DNA from 2 places in the Pseudomonas sp. IT-P253 genome. Region 2 is predicted to be linked to the other one. Evidence: predicted binding sites of a transcription regulator. Region 2 holds the regulator's gene; the other holds the start of a gene.
The links. Region 2 encodes sigma-54, which starts transcription at its own class of promoters, with help from an activator protein. Its sites were predicted from a motif close to ANTGGCATNNANNTTGCTNT; they were not measured.
Positions count from the first base shown of each region.

Region 1: the regulator sigma-54 is predicted to act here: its motif matches at 5,151-5,170, upstream of ACM6IR_RS21455 (circularly permuted type 2 ATP-grasp protein).

Region 1 covers NZ_CATKPT010000044.1:199,252-208,084, reverse strand. Annotated here, with positions in the region: gene ACM6IR_RS21475 (acetyl-CoA C-acetyltransferase) at 1-419, opposite strand, end outside; gene ACM6IR_RS21470 (c-type cytochrome) at 1,020-1,841, shown strand; gene ACM6IR_RS21465 (transglutaminase family protein) at 1,940-2,749, opposite strand; gene ACM6IR_RS21460 (alpha-E domain-containing protein) at 2,746-3,696, opposite strand; gene ACM6IR_RS21455 (circularly permuted type 2 ATP-grasp protein) at 3,709-5,118, opposite strand; gene ACM6IR_RS21450 (ribonuclease E inhibitor RraB) at 5,585-5,926, opposite strand; gene ACM6IR_RS21445 (hypothetical protein) at 6,140-6,373, opposite strand; gene speE (polyamine aminopropyltransferase) at 6,576-7,451, opposite strand; gene ACM6IR_RS21435 (PLDc N-terminal domain-containing protein) at 7,715-7,906, opposite strand; gene ACM6IR_RS21430 (hypothetical protein) at 7,989-8,519, opposite strand; gene ACM6IR_RS21425 (methyl-accepting chemotaxis protein) at 8,698-8,833, shown strand, end outside.
Region 2 covers NZ_CATKPT010000032.1:41,552-50,384, forward strand. Annotated here, with positions in the region: gene ACM6IR_RS17250 (KdsC family phosphatase) at 1-361, shown strand, start outside; gene lptC (LPS export ABC transporter periplasmic protein LptC) at 369-941, shown strand; gene lptA (lipopolysaccharide transport periplasmic protein LptA) at 928-1,476, shown strand; gene lptB (LPS export ABC transporter ATP-binding protein) at 1,476-2,201, shown strand; gene ACM6IR_RS17270 (RNA polymerase factor sigma-54) at 2,386-3,879, shown strand; gene hpf (ribosome hibernation-promoting factor, HPF/YfiA family) at 3,955-4,263, shown strand; gene ptsN (PTS IIA-like nitrogen regulatory protein PtsN) at 4,276-4,740, shown strand; gene rapZ (RNase adapter RapZ) at 4,743-5,600, shown strand; gene ACM6IR_RS17290 (HPr family phosphocarrier protein) at 5,616-5,888, shown strand; gene pmbA (metalloprotease PmbA) at 5,959-7,305, opposite strand; gene yjgA (ribosome biogenesis factor YjgA) at 7,414-7,938, shown strand; gene tldD (metalloprotease TldD) at 7,987-8,833, opposite strand, start outside.

The sequences.
Region 1 (8,833 bases), on a different contig from region 2:
TTGGTTTCCGGGTCCAGTGCCCAAGCCCCACCGTCGCTGCCCATCGGCACCCGGGACATGGACTCGACACCGCCGACCACCACCAGGTCTTCGAAGCCGGAACGCACTTTCATCGCCCCAAGGTTTACCGCCTCCAGACCCGAAGCACAGAAGCGATTGATCTGGACACCCGCCACACTGACGTCCCAATCCGCTACCTGGGTCGCGGTCTTGGCGATGTCGGAGCCCTGATCGCCAATCGGCGTCACACAACCAAGCACCACATCGTCAACCTGACGGGTGTCCAGTGAGGTGCGCTGCTGCAACGCCTTGAGCAACCCGGCCACCAGATTGACCGGTTTGACGCTGTGCAAGGCGCCATCGGCCTTGCCTTTGCCGCGGGGCGTGCGTATCGCATCGAAAATCAAAGCTTGGGTCATGACGTCCTCGAACCTGGGCGGTGAGCAAATTCACCACTCCCACTCTTAGGCCGAGCCGCCATGGATTCAATGACCGCAGCGCTCACGTGCGTTGACGCTCACGCTCAGACGAACGGTCGTAAGCTCCCGGATTAACCGTTTCCCTACAGCAAGCTGTCTAGTAAACGGGCGCCAAAGAAGCTGGCAATAGGCCTCATGCCTTTTTAAGAGTAATTAAGCGCAACACCATACGAAATGGATCTAAACCACGAGTGACGCGGGCTCTAAGGTGAAGTTGTACGAAGTTGTCGTCGGGTTTTGCCGAGGCGCTCGTGCAACAGGAAGTGCAACGCTCTGCCGTCATGGAGAAATGCAGGCAGGCATCGGGAAATAACAAAAAAGGCGGTCAAGCCATGTTTAAACATTCGAAAGTACGTCAAGCCGGGCTCATTCTATTCGCCACTACCCTGTTGTTGATTTTGCCGAACCTGACCAAGGTGATCGGCTAGTCGGTTATTAAAAATACGGCGCCAGGGTTTTAACAATCGCCTGATTAAAAATGTGACTGGCTCGCTACCCGGGCCAGCGTGGGTGTGCCAACCTCTATGGCACTTCCACGACATGGACGGCGATCATTTGAAAACGCTAATTTTGTTGGGGGCCTTGCTGCTCAGCACGCCCCTCTATGCCGCACAGCTGAATCTGGAGCTGGGCGCGAGCAGTCGCACCTGGCAGACCGAGGAGCTGCTCAAGCATCCTCAGGTTCAGACCATCACGATTAACAACGACGTTTCGTACAAACGGGACATGAGCTATCGCGCCGTTCCCGTGGCGGCGTTGTTGACCGGCATCAAGCCCGGGGACCATCTGCAAGCGGTGGCGCTGGACGGCTTTGCCGCTGAAATGGCAGCTGCACCGTTGCTCAACGCCAAGGGTTCACGGGCCTGGATTGCCATTGAAGACCCGGCCAAGCCGTGGCCCGCACTGTCTGAAGGCAAGCCGAGTGCCGGGCCGTTCTATCTGGTCTGGACAGATCCGCAGGCGGGCAATATCAGCCCCGAGCAATGGCCGTTTCAGGTCGCCAGTATCAAGCGCCTGGCGCCAGTGGCAGAGCGCTTCCCTGCTCTGTTGCCCGATCCAGCGTTAAAGGCTGACGACCCGGTCAATCAGGGGTTTGCACTGTTTCAGAAAAATTGCCTGGCGTGCCATCGACTCAATGGCGCGGGGGATGCGCAGTTTGGGCCGGACCTGAACATTCCGTTTAGTCCAACCGAGTACTTTGGCGCGGACTTCCTCAAGCGCTACATACGTGATCCGCAGAGTTTGCGGCAGTGGCCGCAGGCGAAGATGCCGGGATTCGAGGCGACGGTGTTACCGGAGGCGGATCTGGACAGGTTGGTGGGGTATTTGAAGCATATGGCAGGGCGCAAGGTTAAACCCTGATAGCCACACTCTGTCTGTAGGAGCGAGCTTGCTCGCGATGGTGTGTCAGTCGACATCGATGTTGCTGACACACCTTCGCGAGCAAGCTCGCTCCTACATTATTGCTGTTGCACCGAGATCACTGGCATCGGCGTCGGCGACACCAACACCTTCGCATGCATCTGCTCGCAACCACCGCCCCGGCGCATGCCGCGCACCGGGCAGGCATCCAGGTAATCCAGGCCCACCGCCAGTTTCAAATGCCGCTCGGGCCGGGCCAGTTCATTAGTGACGTCAAAACTGTACCAGGCATCATCGAGCCAGGCTTCGGCCCAGGCGTGACTGGCCAGGTGTTCGCTGTTTTCGCTGTACAAATACCCCGACACGTAACGCGCCGGAATGCCCAGGCTGCGGGTACAGGCCAGAAATGCATGGGCGTGGTCCTGGCAGACGCCTGCACGCCCGGCGAAAGCCTGGGCGGCGCTGGTGTCCACTTCGGTGGAACCCGGCGTGTAGGTCATGTGCTGGTTCAGGCCATGCATCAAGTCGATCAGCGCCGTGCGATCCCGGCGCTTTTTGCATTCCTTTTGCGCGAACGCGCGCAGCGCTTCGTCGGCTTCGGTCAACCGGGTGAAACGCAGGAACGGCAGCGCCGACTGGCTTTCATGCTCGGCTTCACGCAGTTCGTCGATATCCACCTGGCCACGGGCGCCGATGATGATCGCCTCGTGGGGCTCGTCCATGGTCAGCACGTGCAGAATATTGCCGAACGGATCGAGTTGCGCACGCACCGGGCGCGGCAGGTCGAGCTGCCAACTGAGCACGTGCTGGCGCTCGCTGTCGTGGGGGGTCAGTCGCAGGTACTGGATGCTCGCCCGCACCTGATCTTCGTAGTGATAGGTGGTCTCGTGGCTAATGGAAAGTCTCATGCAGCCTCCAGGTAGGAACTGTGAATGGCGTTGCCCAACTGGCGCACCAGCGGGATGAACTCGGTCAGCCAGGCATGCAGGCCTTCATCGAGAATTTCAGTGATACCGGTGTAACGCAGGCGCGCGTCCATCTCCGCTGCCAGACGTTGCGCGGGACGTCCGTTGGCGCCCGGCAGCTGGGCAAGGATTTGGTCGATTTCTTCGGTGCAGGCGCGCAAGGAGCGCGGAACATCAGCGCGCAACAGCAACAGTTCGGCCACATGCCGGGCGCCGGGCGCATCGCGGTAGATCTCGGTGTAGGCCTCGAACGACGACAGGGCCCGCAACAAAGCGCTCCACTGGTAATAGGCGTGAGCCGTGCCGTCGCTGACCGCTTCGGCCTGATCACCGGCCATTTCGTAACGCGCATCGAGCAGGCGCAAGGTGTTGTCAGCCCGTTCGATAAACGTCCCCAACCGAATGAAACGGAACGCGTCGTTGCGCATGATGGTGCCGTAGGACGCGCCACGGAACAGGTGGGAACGCTCCTTGATCCACTCGCAGAAACGGCTCATGCCGTAGCGACTCAAGCCCTGGTCGGCAATCCCGCGAATTTCCAGCCAGGTGGCGTTGATGTTTTCCCACATGTCGGCGGTGATTCGCCCACGCACGGCATGGGCGCTGGCCCGCGCCGCACCAAGGCAACTGTAGATGCTCGCCGGGTTGGCCGCGTCCAACGCAAAAAAGTGCAGTAGCCGTTCGGCGTGCAGTTCGCCGTGGCGCTCCAGGTAATCGTCCAGCGTGCCGGTGATCAACAACGGCATGGCCAGTTCATGCAAACCGTCACCGCGACCATCCTGTGGCATCAGCGACAGCGAATAACTGATATCGAGCATCCGGGCGAGGTTTTCCGCCCGCTCCAGGTAACGCGACATCCAATACAAATCCGAGGCAGTTCTACTTAACATGGCAAGCTTCCTTCAATCCTCGACCACCCAGGTGTCCTTGGTTCCGCCGCCCTGGGAGGAATTCACCACCAGGGAGCCTTCGCGCAGGGCAACACGGGTCAAACCGCCGGGCACAACCCGGGTTTCACGGCCAGACAAAACAAACGGACGCAGGTCGATGTGGCGTGGAGCGATGCCGTTTTCGACAAAGGTCGGACAGGTCGACAGGGACAACGTCGGTTGTGCGATGTACGCGTGAGGCTTGGCCTTGATGCGGGCACGGAACGACTCGATTTCCGCCGCCGTCGCGGCCGGCCCGACCAGCATTCCGTACCCGCCGGAGCCTTGGGTTTCCTTGACCACCAGGTCTGGAAGATTGGCCAGCACGTGGGACAGTTCAGACGGGTTGCGACACTGAAACGTCGGCACGTTCTTCAGGATCGGTTCTTCGTCCAGATAGAAACGGATCATGTCCGTGACGAACGGATACACCGACTTGTCGTCAGCGACCCCGGTGCCGATGGCATTCGCCAGCACCACGTTGCCGGAGCGATAGGACGACAACAGCCCTGGTACGCCAAGCATCGAGTCGGGGTTGAACGCCAGCGGATCGAGGAAGGCATCGTCAAGGCGACGGTAGATCACGTCGACGGCTTTAGGCCCGTCCGTGGTGCGCATGAACACCCTATCGTCACGCACGAACAGGTCCGCGCCCTCCACCAGTTCAACGCCCATTTCCCGGGCCAGAAACGCATGCTCGAAAAACGCGCTGTTGAAACGCCCAGGTGTCAGTACCACCACGCTCGGGTTATCGATCGGGCTGGAGCTTTTCAGCGTGTCGAGCAACAGGTTCGGATAGTGATCGATGGGCGCGATGCGCTGGGCCGCGAACAATTCGGGGAACAGTCGCATCATCATCTTGCGGTCTTCGAGCATGTAGCTCACGCCACTGGGTGTACGAAGATTATCTTCAAGCACGTAGTACGTGCCGTCGCCATCGCGTACCAAATCGACACCGGAGATGTGGGAATAGATATCCCGGTGCAAGTCCAGCCCTTGCATCGCCAACTGGTATTGCTCGTTGGCCAGCACTTGTTCGGCCGGGATGATGCCGGCTTTGATGATGCGTTGCTCGTGATACAGGTCGGCGAGGAACATATTCAACGCCTTGACCCGCTGGATGCAGCCACGTTCAACGATTCGCCATTCACTGGCGGGGATGCTGCGAGGAATGGTGTCGAAGGGAATCAGGCGCTCTGTCCCCTGCTCATCACCGTAAAGCGTGAAAGTAATCCCGGCGCGATGAAATAGCAGATCGGCTTCACGTCGCCGTTGTGCCAACAACTCGTCAGGCGTTTCGGCCAGCCAACGGGCAAACTCCCGATAATGCGGGCGGACCTGGCCGCCGGCATCGTACATCTCATCAAAATAGGTGCGGATCATGCCGTACTCCTTGTCACCCGGACATCCAGGCCTTCGCAAGGCCCGTGCCATCGGCAGAAACGCTTTGATATCAATCAGTTGGATTATCAAGCCGCTAACACTGCACCAACCCTGTGCAGCAAACGCCCCAACCTGATCGCCCCCGCTTCATTGCAAGGCGAAGTTGTCGCCTATCAACAGCATAGTCAGAGTTGATTTCACTGCCCGGTTGTCGAGGCGGATAATCCGCACATCCGCTGTAATGGCTGATCGAACTTCCCTTTTAGCCGCCTGCCCAGGCGGCTTTTTTTTGTTTTCTGGAAATGTCGTGAATCAAAAACAGGATCAAAAGATCGCAGCCTCGTTTCACTGTAGGAGCTGTCGAGTGAAACGAGGCTGCGATCTCTTGATCTTTATTCCATTCCCGCAAACGAAAACGGCCAACCCTGAGGTCAGCCGTTGCTGAGTGTTGTCGCTGTTCATAGTGTTATGCGAGTCGCCCTCGTACCTCCTGCTTGACGCCCCATCCTTCGATAATGCCGCCCAAAGGCTCAACCACTGCCTCGAAGCCCTGCTCAAAGTCACCGATGCCGTCATAGGTCGCGTACATCACTTTGCTCAGTTCCAGGTACCACGCACCGTCGTCGCGCACGCTGATTTGTGCATTCAAGGATTCACCACAGTAATGCCCTGCCGCCCTGCGTGCCCGCTCCTCGTCCGGGAAAATGGCGTAGAACTCGATGGGATGGAACCGTGAAAAGTCGAAACCGCCTTCCTTCATGCGGCGCAATACCGAGCTGCTGATGTCTTCTTGATAGGCTGTGCTCATGAAACGTCCTCCTCAAACTGATGGATAGACTTTCCGTACTCCCGGCGCCCGCAACCGAATGGTGAAGGCTATGTGACAAACACGTTGCCAATGGGAAACAAGCATGTAGCTGACAAGACCAGACCTTAGCGATCCGTTCGCTGATCTCGCTTGCAGAGTAGCCTCAAGTCAGAGGCGCTGCCAAGGTCTGGTTGAGAATGTGACAGGGGAAGTTCAGATTGGCGTGATGCCGAGGATCTGGATGCTGTTCTGGGCTTTAAGACTTTTGACGCTCGCATCCGCGGTTCGCCCTTCCAGATCATTCAGATCCAGTTCAGCGGCGACAGGAAGGAGCCGGGCCTTGATGAGTTTGGCGGCGTGCTCGTTATCCGGGCACTCGTCGCACTCAAAGACCTCGTCGACTGTTTCACCGTGATCATCCACGAAAGTGATTTTCCACTTTTGCATCAGTGCCTCCTCGATCAAACCCGCAAATGGGCCTATATCTATCTGGACTTTTGCCCTGACTGATCGTTCAACGGTTTACAAAACTGTAGGAGCGAGCTTGCTCGCGATGAACGTGAAGGCGACGCGTATCCAGACAGCAAGCGTTATCGTTCACGCCCATCGCGAGCAAGCTCGCTCCTACATGGGGGTTCTGCGTAAATCTTTAGTCGTTGCTTGGCTTGTTCACAGCCTGCAGGACGTATTGCGGTAGGGCGAACGCGCCAATGTGAATTTCCGGATTGTAGTAGCGGGTGATGATGCCGCTGCCGGTAAAGCGCTGTTGCAAGGTTTCACGGGACAATTTGCGATAGGCGGTATTGGTTGCGCCCCAGGCAAAGGTCATCGCACCACCGATGTAAGTCGGCACGGCTGCCTGATAGAAGTGCCAGTCCGGGAACAGGCTGCGCAGGCGGCCGGCGGTGGTTTTGACTTCTTCTATTTGCATGAACGGCGTGCCGTTCTGGGTCACCAGAATGCCGCCTTCGTTCAGGCAGCGACGGCAGGCCTGGTAGAAGTTCTCGGAGAACAGTACTTCGCCCGGACCGATCGGGTCGGTGGAGTCGGAAATGATCACGTCGAACTTTTCAGTGGTGGTGGCGACGAAACGCATGCCGTCGTCGATCACCAGGTTCAGCCGTGGGTCTTCAAACGCGCCTTTGGAGTGGTTCGGCAGGAACTCCTTGCACATGTCGACCACGGTGCCGTCGATTTCGACCATGGTGATGTGCTCGATGCTGCGGTGCTTGGCCACTTCACGCAGCATACCGCCGTCGCCGCCACCGATGATCAGCACGCGCTTGGCGGTGCCGTGCGCCAGGATCGGCACGTGGGTGAGCATTTCGTGGTAGATGAACTCGTCGGCTTCGGTGGTCTGGATCACACCGTCCAGTGCCATCACCCGGCCCATGCGCGGGTTTTCGAAGATCACCAGGTGCTGGTGTTCGGTGCGCACTTCGTGCAGCAGTTTTTCCATGCGAAAACGCTGGCCGTAGCCTTCGTAGAGGGTTTCCAGGTATTCGCTGTTGTGAGTGTTGCTCATGGGAAGTGCTCCGATGAATGCGGGTGGCAACGGACGGTTACCCGCCCATGATGGCCAATCGATCTGTGCGATTGACCGGGAAAGGCGCGCATTCTACGTCGCGGAAGATGACAGGTCGAACCTCAGTTAAAGGCTCGACACAAATCCTGTAGGAGCGAGGCTTGCCCGCGAAGGGATCGCCGCGGTAAGTCTGACAGACCGCGGCGATCCTTTCGCGGGCAAGCCTCGCTCCTACAGGTTCGGTGTTGTTGTCGGGACACGGCTCAGAGTCTGACGTTGCCGCGAGGTCCGGCGATGGCCCAGATGATCAGGCCCAGAACCGGCAGCAACAGGATCAGCAGCACCCAGATGATTTTCATCCCGGTATCGGCGCCACTTTTCAGCACGTTGATGATTGCCCAGATGTCCAGGACAAGAATAATCAGGCCAACCAGGCCGTTGAACGTGGAACCCATGGTGACGCTCCCTAAGAGTGGTATGCCCTCTTAGGATAGCCGGCCGTTGCGAGGGTTCCGTTTTATTAGCGTCCTTGAGGCTTCAGACGTGGATGGCCACTTTCAGGGCTTCCAGGGATGGCGCGGCAGCGATGCCGACTTCGGCGCACAATTGGAGCACGCGAGGCACGTCGTTGCCGTACACCAGCACCACTTGCAGTTCATCGTCGAGCAACTGGCTGAAGTTCATCAGCACATAGCCGCCGTTTTCCTTGTTCATGCTGCTCATCTGCACCTGAATGCGATTAAGCGCGGTCAGGGCTTCGGTCTTGGCCAGTTGTTTGGGCTTGATATTGAAGTCCACACCAGGCCCGAACGAGGCGACGATCTGGGCAAACAGGTCCATGTAGGTGTCGGCCTGGAACAACACGGTTTCCGGCAGACTGCCGACGACGACCCACTCGCCCAGCGGCATCGGGAATGTGTCGTCGTAGTTGATGTCCGGATTGGCCGTCAGAAAAGCCCCTTGATCGGCGTAGGCCTGGGCCGCTTCGTCAGCGACTTTCAGGATTTCGTCCTCGCTCATGCACCCGGAGCTGATTTTGCTGATGAGTTCGACGAGTGCGGCTTTCATGGGGCGTAATCCTGTAGCGAGGGAATTTTGAAGGCGCGAAGGATAGCGCATTCCGCCCTGCAATTGCTGCGCGGGCGAGAGGCCGAGGACGTTGATCCACATCAAGAACCGATGCGCTGAATAGCGGCACAATGCTGGCACCTTGCCAAAACTGTTTCCGCTATCAGAGAAGACCTCCATGGGTGCCTGGCTTAGCAACATCTCGCTGAAATACAAATTCTGGGCGGTCAACGCCGTCGCCTTCGTCACGACCCTGCTGCTGGTGTTGTACGCCGTACAACTCGAACAACAAGCCCGCAGCCACGCCTCCCAGG
Region 2 (8,833 bases):
CGTGCAGACCGCTATCATTAGCGGTCGCAAGACCCCGGTAGTCGAACGGCGAGCGAAGAACCTCGGCATTCCCCACCTGTATCAGGGCCGCGAAGACAAACTGGTGGTGCTCGACGAACTGCTGGCCCAACTCAACCTGAGCTATGAACAAGTCGCTTACCTCGGCGATGATCTGCCAGACCTGCCAGTCATTCGCCGCGTCGGCCTGGGCATGGCGGTGGCCAATGCCGCCACTTTTGTACGCGAACACGCCCACGGCATCACCCAGGCCCGCGGCGGCGAGGGTGCCGCTCGCGAATTCTGCGAATTGATCCTGCGCGCCCAGGGCCGCCTCGATGCGGCCAACGCTGCGTACCTGTGAGCCAACTATGCTGAGCAAGAAATTTCGCAACACCCTGATGTTCAGTTGCATCGCAGCGATCTTTGCAGCGGCCGGCTACTGGAACATCAGTCCGGAACGTTTCCTCGACAAGCCGGTGGCAAAGGTCGATGAAAGTGCGATCGACTATTACGCGACCAATGCCCACAGCGTGCAGTACCTGCCGGACGGTAAGCTGCAATACGAAATGACGTCCGACAAGGTCGAACACCTGAAAGCGACCGAGGTGACGTTGCTGACCAACCCCGACGTGAACATGTACCGTGGCACCGAGTTCCCGTGGCACGTCCAGAGCGAGCGCGGCGAAGTCAATCCGGACGGCACTCAGGTCGAACTGATTGACTCGGTGCGCATTACGCGTTTCGACGAGAAGAACCGCAAGACCCTGATTACCAGCACCCGCATGACCGTGTTCCCGCAACAGCAATATGCGCAGACCGAGCAACCCGTTAGAATCGACGGCGCTGGCGGTGTATCGACTGGCAAGGGAATGAAAGCGTATTTGAAAGAAAGCAGGATACACCTGCTATCGAACGTAAGAGGACAGTATGAGGCTCGTTAAAACTCTCCCTATTTTGCTCTGTCTGAGCGCAGCACTGGGAAGCGTGAGCGCCTGGGCTCTGCCGAACGATCAAGAGCAGCCTATCCGCATTCAGGCCGATGATGCCCAACTGGACGACAAGAATGGCGTCGCCACCTATAAAGGCGACGTGATCATTACCCAGGGCTCGATGAAGGTTACCGGCAACACCGTGACCATCACCCGCACGCCCACTGGCGATATCGACGTGGTGACTTCGGTGGGCAACCTCGCCTACTTCGAGCAACTGCAAACCCAGGGCGACAGCAAGCCTGTTCAGGGTTGGGGGGTGACTGTCCAGTACCACGCCTCGCAAAACCGTGTCGTGCTGATCGATAAGGCAAAAGTTATCGACAAGGACAACAACGTCACCCAAGGCGAGAAAATCGTCTACGACACCGTCAAGAAGCTAGCCAGCGCCGGTCGCGCCACAGGCAACAAGGTCACCGAGGCGCGTCCGCGCATTGACATGGTGATCCAGCCGAAGAAGAAAACCGACGAGCAAAAGGCCCCGTAATGGCAACTCTGAAAGCTCAGCATCTGGCCAAGAGCTACAAGAGCCGCCAGGTCGTGCGTGACGTCAGCCTGTCCATCGACAGCGGTCAGATCGTCGGCCTGCTGGGCCCCAACGGTGCCGGCAAGACCACCTGTTTCTACATGATCGTTGGCTTGGTACAGGCCGATCAGGGGCGCGTACTGATCGACGATCTGGACGTCAGCCACCAGCCCATGCACGGTCGCGCCAAAGCGGGTATCGGCTATCTTCCGCAAGAAGCGTCGATCTTCCGCAAACTCTCGGTTGCAGACAACATCATGGCCATCCTCGAGACCCGCAAGGAACTCGACAAGGCCGGTCGCCGCAAGGAACTGGAAAGCCTGCTGCAGGAATTCCACATCAGCCACATCCGCGACAGCCTCGGCATGAGCCTGTCGGGCGGCGAACGCCGCCGCGTGGAAATCGCCCGGGCACTGGCCACCAACCCGAAATTCATCCTGCTCGATGAACCCTTCGCCGGCGTGGACCCGATTTCGGTGGGCGATATCAAGCAGATCATTTACCACCTCAAGGCCAAAGGCATTGGCGTGCTGATCACTGACCACAACGTGCGCGAAACCCTCGATATCTGCGAAACCGCCTACATCGTCAACGATGGTCAACTGATCGCCGAAGGCGACTCCGCCACCATCCTGGCCAACGACCTGGTCAAGGAAGTGTATCTGGGCCATGAGTTCCGCCTGTAAGCACTGAGGTGTCTGGCTAGTCGGCAGAGCGCTCGTCTCGATAAAAAATCAATAGTTTTTTATTGTTACAGCGCTCTAGGCAAAGGCTGCAGTTTCGGGCATATAATTTGCTTATGTTTGGCGCTCCGGCGCCCTGTAGTGGATGGCGCATGTGCGCCGGCGAATAAGGTGTTAAGCCCCTGCCATGAAACCATCGCTAGTCTTGAGAATGGGCCAGCAGCTGACGATGACACCGCAGCTGCAACAGGCCATCCGCCTGCTCCAATTGTCGACCCTGGACCTGCAACAGGAAATCCAGGAGGCCCTGGAGTCCAATCCGATGCTCGAACGCCAGGAAGAAGGCGACGACTTCGATAATGCCGACCCTTTGGCCGACAAAGCCGAACAGCAACCCAACGCCGATGTTTCGGAACCCTCCTACCAGGAAACCGCCCCGACGGTGGACAACCTCGAGGAAGGTGACTGGAACGAGCGCATCCCCAACGAACTGCCCGTCGATACCGCATGGGAAGACGTTTACCAGACCAGCGCCAGCAGCCTGCCAAGCAACGATGACGACGAGTGGGATTTCACCACCCGCACATCAGCCGGCGAAAGCCTGCAGAGCCACTTGCTGTGGCAACTGAATCTGGCACCGATGTCCGACACCGATCGCCTGATTGGCGTCACCCTGATCGACTGCATCAATAATCAGGGCTACCTGGACGAAACGCTCGAGGAAATCCTCGAGGCCTTCGATCCGGAACTGGACATCGAACTGGACGAAATCGAAGCCGTCCTGCACCGCATCCAGCAATTCGAACCCGCTGGCATCGGCGCCCGCAACCTGGGTGAATGCCTGCTACTGCAACTGCGCCAGTTGCCGGCCAAGACGCCTTGGCTGGCCGAGGCCAAGCGCCTGGTCACCGACTACATCGACCTGCTCGGCAGCCGCGACTACAGCCAGCTGATGCGTCGCATGAAGCTCAAGGAAGATGAACTGCGCCAGGTCATCGAACTGGTTCAGAGCCTCAACCCGCGCCCAGGCTCTCAGATCGAGTCCAGTGAAGCCGAATACGTCGTTCCCGACGTAATCGTGCGCAAGGACAACGAGCGCTGGCTGGTGGAGCTGAATCAGGAGTCCGTGCCACGCTTGCGGGTCAACGCCCAATACGCCGGTTTCGTGCGCCGCGCCGACACCAGCGCCGACAACACCTTCATGCGCAATCAGTTGCAAGAAGCCCGCTGGTTTATCAAAAGCCTGCAGAGCCGCAACGAAACACTGATGAAAGTTGCCACCCAGATCGTCGAGCATCAACGCGGTTTTCTGGAGTACGGCGACGAAGCCATGAAACCGCTGGTCCTGCATGACATCGCCGAAGCAGTGGGCATGCACGAATCGACGATTTCACGGGTGACCACGCAAAAATTCATGCATACCCCGCGGGGCATCTATGAACTGAAATACTTTTTCTCCAGCCACGTCAGCACTTCCGAAGGCGGTGAATGCTCGTCCACGGCGATCCGGGCGATCATCAAAAAACTGGTTGCCGCGGAAAATCAGAAAAAGCCGTTGAGTGACAGCAAGATCGCTGGTTTACTGGAGGCACAAGGCATTCAGGTGGCCCGCCGCACCGTCGCCAAGTACCGCGAATCCCTCGGGATCGCGCCTTCGAGCGAACGCAAGCGGTTGATGTAAGGGCCACGCCACAGCGTTCCAGTGGCAGGCATTTCTGCCTGCCGCTTTATGCACTGGCAACGAAGGAGAAGCTGTATGCAAGTCAACATCAGTGGACACCAACTGGAAGTGACCGAACCTCTTCGCACCTACATCGGCGAAAAACTTGAACGACTGGAGCGACATTTCGACAAGATCACCAACGTGCAGGTCACGATGACGGTCGAAAAGCTGAAGCAGAAAATCGAAGCCACGCTGCATATTCCCGGCAGTGAAGTAGTCGCCAACGCCGAGCATGACGACATGTACGCGGCGATCGACTCACTCACCGACAAGCTGGATCGCCAACTTAAAAAGCATAAGGAAAAGACCCAGAGCCTCCTCCAGGGCGCTACCGGTCGTTAACACTCCCAACCCATGATTCGACTTGAAAGCATCCTGACCCCCGGCCGTTCACTCGTGAACGTGCCGGGCGGCAGCAAAAAGAAAGCCCTCGAGCAAATTGCCAACCTGATCGCCCGGGAAGTGCCGGGTCTGGAGATGCAAGATGTCTTCGAAGCTCTGATTGCCCGTGAAAAACTCGGTTCTACCGGTTTTGGCAACGGCATCGCTATTCCCCACTGCCGCCTCAAGGGTTGCGGCGCACCCATCAGTGCCTTGATGCACCTGGATGCCCCTATCGATTTCGACGCCATCGACGGTGCCCCGGTTGACCTGCTGTTCGTTTTGTTGGTCCCGGAAGCCGCTACCGATGCGCACCTGGAGCTACTACGCCAGATCGCCAGCATGCTCGATCGCAAGGAAGTGCGCGAAAAACTGCGCGGTGCCTCGAGCAATGAAGCCTTGTATCAGGTTGTCCTGGACGAGCAAAACGGTCAGTAATCATGCGTTTGATCATCGTCAGCGGCCGTTCCGGCTCAGGTAAAAGCACCGCACTCGATGTTCTCGAGGACAGCGGCTACTACTGCATCGACAACCTGCCCGCAGGCCTGCTGCCGGAGTTGGCAGAACGTGCGCTGATTCACACTGAACTGGTACAACCACTGGTTGCCGTATCCATCGATGCGCGTAACTTGCCAAGTCATCTGACGCGGTTTCCCGAACTGCTGGAAGAAGTCCGCGCCCGGCATATCCAGTGTGATGTCTTGTACCTGGATGCCGACGATGAAACCTTGCTCAAACGGTTCTCGGAAACCCGCCGTCGTCACCCACTGAGCAGCGCCAATCGCTCACTGGCCGAAGCGATCAACGACGAAACCAACTTGCTCGGGCCGATCGCCGACCTTGCCGACCTCAAGGTAAACACCACCAACCTGAACCTGTATCAGCTGCGCGATACCATCAAGCTGCGCCTGCTGAACCAACCAGAACCCGGTACTGCGTTTTTGGTGGAGTCATTCGGATTCAAGCGCGGCATGCCGGTGGACGCCGACCTGGTGTTCGACGTGCGTTGCCTGCCCAATCCCTACTGGAAGCCGGAGCTGCGTGAGCAGTCCGGGCTTGATCAACCGGTTGCCGATTACCTGGCTGCACAGCCGGATGTCGAAGAGATGTTCCAGGACATTTCCACTTATCTGCTCAAGTGGCTGCCACGGTTTGCCGCCAGCAACCGCGCATATGTCACCATTGCCATTGGCTGTACCGGCGGGCATCACCGGTCCGTCTACCTGACCGAGCGCCTGGGCCAGTTGCTACAAAAAAACCTGAAGAACGTCCAGGTTCGCCACCGCGACCTCAGCTAAAGGATTCACACCGCGATGCCTGCTCTGGAAATTGAAATCATCAACAAACTGGGCCTGCATGCCCGCGCTTCCGCAAAATTCGTTGGTGTGGCGGGCCAGTTCCCATGCCAGATCAGAGCCGGGCGCACGCCTGACTCCATGGTCGACGGGAAAAGCATCATGGCCATGATGATGCTGGCCGCCGGTAAAGGCACCAAAATCCATCTGAGCACGGAAGGCGAGCAGGAGCAGGAAGCGCTCGAAGCTCTGGTGAAGTTGATCAACAACTTCTTCGACGAAGGCGAGTAACGATCTTTTGATCTTAAAAAAAGGCGCGTCACCCAATTGGATGACGCGCCTTTTTGTATTGCGATAAGCGTCAGCTACCTGCCACTGTCATGCGCTCGATCAACACCGAACCAGTGCGAATGTTGCTGCGCAATTCCAGGTCATTACCCACCGCAATGATCTGCTTGAACATGTCGCGCATGTTGCCGGCAATGGTCACTTCCTGGACCGCAAACTGGATTTCGCCGTTCTCGACCCAGTAACCCGCCGCGCCGCGGGAATAATCACCGGTGACCATGTTCAGGCCCTGGCCCATCAGTTCGGTGACCAGCAAACCGCGCCCCATGCGACGCAGCAAGGCGGCTTGGTCTTCATCGCCATGGGTAACAAACAGATTGTGTACGCCGCCAGCGTTTGCGGTGCTCGGCATGCCAAGCTTGCGACCGGAATAGGTGCCAAGGATGTAGGACACCAACTCACCCTTTTCGACGAACGGCTTGGCGTACGTCGCCAGGCCATCGCCATCGAACGCCGAACTGCCCATGGCGCGCATCAGGTGCGGACGCTCATCGATGGTCAGCCATTCCGGAAACAGTTTCTGCCCCAGAGTGCCTTCAAGGAACGACGATTTTCGATACAGACTGCCGCCAGAGATCGCCGAGAGGAAACTGCCAAACAAACCGCCGGCCAGTTCCGCCGAAAACAGTACCGGCACTTCACAGGTGGGCACCGGACGTGCGCCCAGACGGCTCGCCGCCCGTTGCGCGGCACGCTGGCCGATGCTCGCCGGATCGGCCAACAAGTTGCCCTGACGGTTTACGTCATACCAGTAGTCGCGCTGCATCTGCCCGTCGGCTTCAGCAATCATCACGCAGCTGAGGCTGTGACGGGTCGACGCGTAACCGCCGATAAAACCGTGACTGTTGCCGTAAACGCGACAGCCCTGGTGGGTACTGAGGGTGGTGCCGTCGGCATTCTTGATCCGGCTGTCGGTGGCAAACGCCGCCGCTTCACACGCCAGAGCCTGCTCGATGGCTTGTTCCGGGGTGATGTCCCATTGGTGGAACAGGTCGAAATCCTGCAGATCCTTGGCCATCAATGCGGCATCTGCCAGGCCCGAAGCCTCATCTTCAGACGTGTGCCTGGCGATGGCCAGCGCGGCGGCGACGGTTTCGCGAATCGCCTCCGGGCCGCTGGCCGACGTGCTGGCCGACCCTTTGCGCTGACCGACATACAAAGTGATGCCAAAGCCCTGATCACGGTTGAATTCGACGGTTTCGACTTCACGCTGACGCACCGAGGTCGACAGGCCCTGCTCCAGAGACACCGCCACTTCGCAGGCGCTGGCACCCTGGCGTTTGGCTTCAGCGATGATTTGCTCGACTTGTTCTTGCAGTGCCGGCAACGCTTGTGGGCCGACGCTTTCAACTGCACTCATGCTGTTCTCCACTCAAATTCTGCTTTCGGTAAAGGTCATCGAGCGACCGGGCCGGACAAGCGGCCCCCGACTGGTTATCATGGCGGCGTTTCTTTGCGGACGGCCACCATGGTTGATTCTTACGACGACTCCCTCGATACGGGAGAAAAAAGCAAATCCCAGGTTAAACGCGAGCTACATGCTCTGGTTGACCTCGGCGAGCGCCTGACAACACTCAAGCCTGACTTGCTGGCAAAACTGCCATTGACCGACGCTTTGCGTCGGGCTCTGGCCGATGCTTCCAAGCACACCGCGAATATCGCGCGTAAACGGCACCTCATGTTCATCGGCAAACTGATGCGCGATCAGGACACTGACGCCATTCTGACCCTGCTCGATCAACTCGATGCCTCCACTCGGCAGTACAACGAACGTTTCCACGGCCTGGAACGCTGGCGCGATCGGTTGATCGCAGGCGACGATGCCGTCCTGGAAAAATTCGTTGTCGACTACCCGGAGGCCGATCGTCAGCAATTGCGCTCCCTGATTCGTCAGGCCCAGCACGAACTGGCGACCAACAAGCCACCGGCATCGAGCCGTAAAATCTTCAAGTACATCCGTGAGCTGGACGAGACTCAACGCGGTCTGCGTTAAATCTCGAGTCGGGTGAGCCGCCAAGCGGTTCACCCGAAGCTCCATTCCTTATGATCCCGTGCCACCCACGGTGATCGCATCAATTTTCAGGGTTGGCTGGCCGACACCGACCGGCACCGATTGCCCATCTTTGCCACACGTCCCCACACCACTGTCCAGCGCCAGATCGTTACCGACCATCGACACCTTGCTCATGGCTTCCGGCCCATTGCCGATCAACGTCGCGCCTTTGACCGGGGCTGTAATCTTGCCGTCTTCGATCAAATACGCCTCGCTGGTGGAGAACACGAACTTGCCGCTGGTAATGTCCACCTGACCGCCGCCGAGGTTGGCGCAATAGATACCGCGTTTTACCGAGGCGATGATTTCCGCCGGATCACTTTCGCCAGCGAGCATGTAGGTGTTGGTCATGCGCGGCATTGGCAGGTGCGCGTAGGACTCGCGACGACCGTTGCCGGTGCGGGCCACGCCCATCAGGCGCGCATTGAGCTTGTCCTGCATGTAGCCTTTGAGCACGCCGTTTTCGATCAGCGTAGTGCACTCGGTCGGAGTGCCTTCGTCATCGACGCTCAGCGAACCACGGCGCCCGGCGAGGGTGCCGTCATCGACGATGGTGCAGAGCTTGGACGCAACCATCTCGCCCATCCGCCCGCTGTAGGCCGAGCTGCCCTTGCGGTTGAAATCGCCTTCCAGACCGTGGCCAACCGCTTCGTGCAACAGCACGCCCGACCAGCCGGACCCTAACACCACCGGCAGCGTACCGGCTGGCGCAGGAATGGCTTCGAGGTTGACCAGCGCCTGACGCAGTGCTTCACGGGCGTAACCCATGGCACGGTCGTCGCTGAGGAAATAACGATAATCGGTACGTCCGCCGCCGCCATGGCCACCGCGTTCA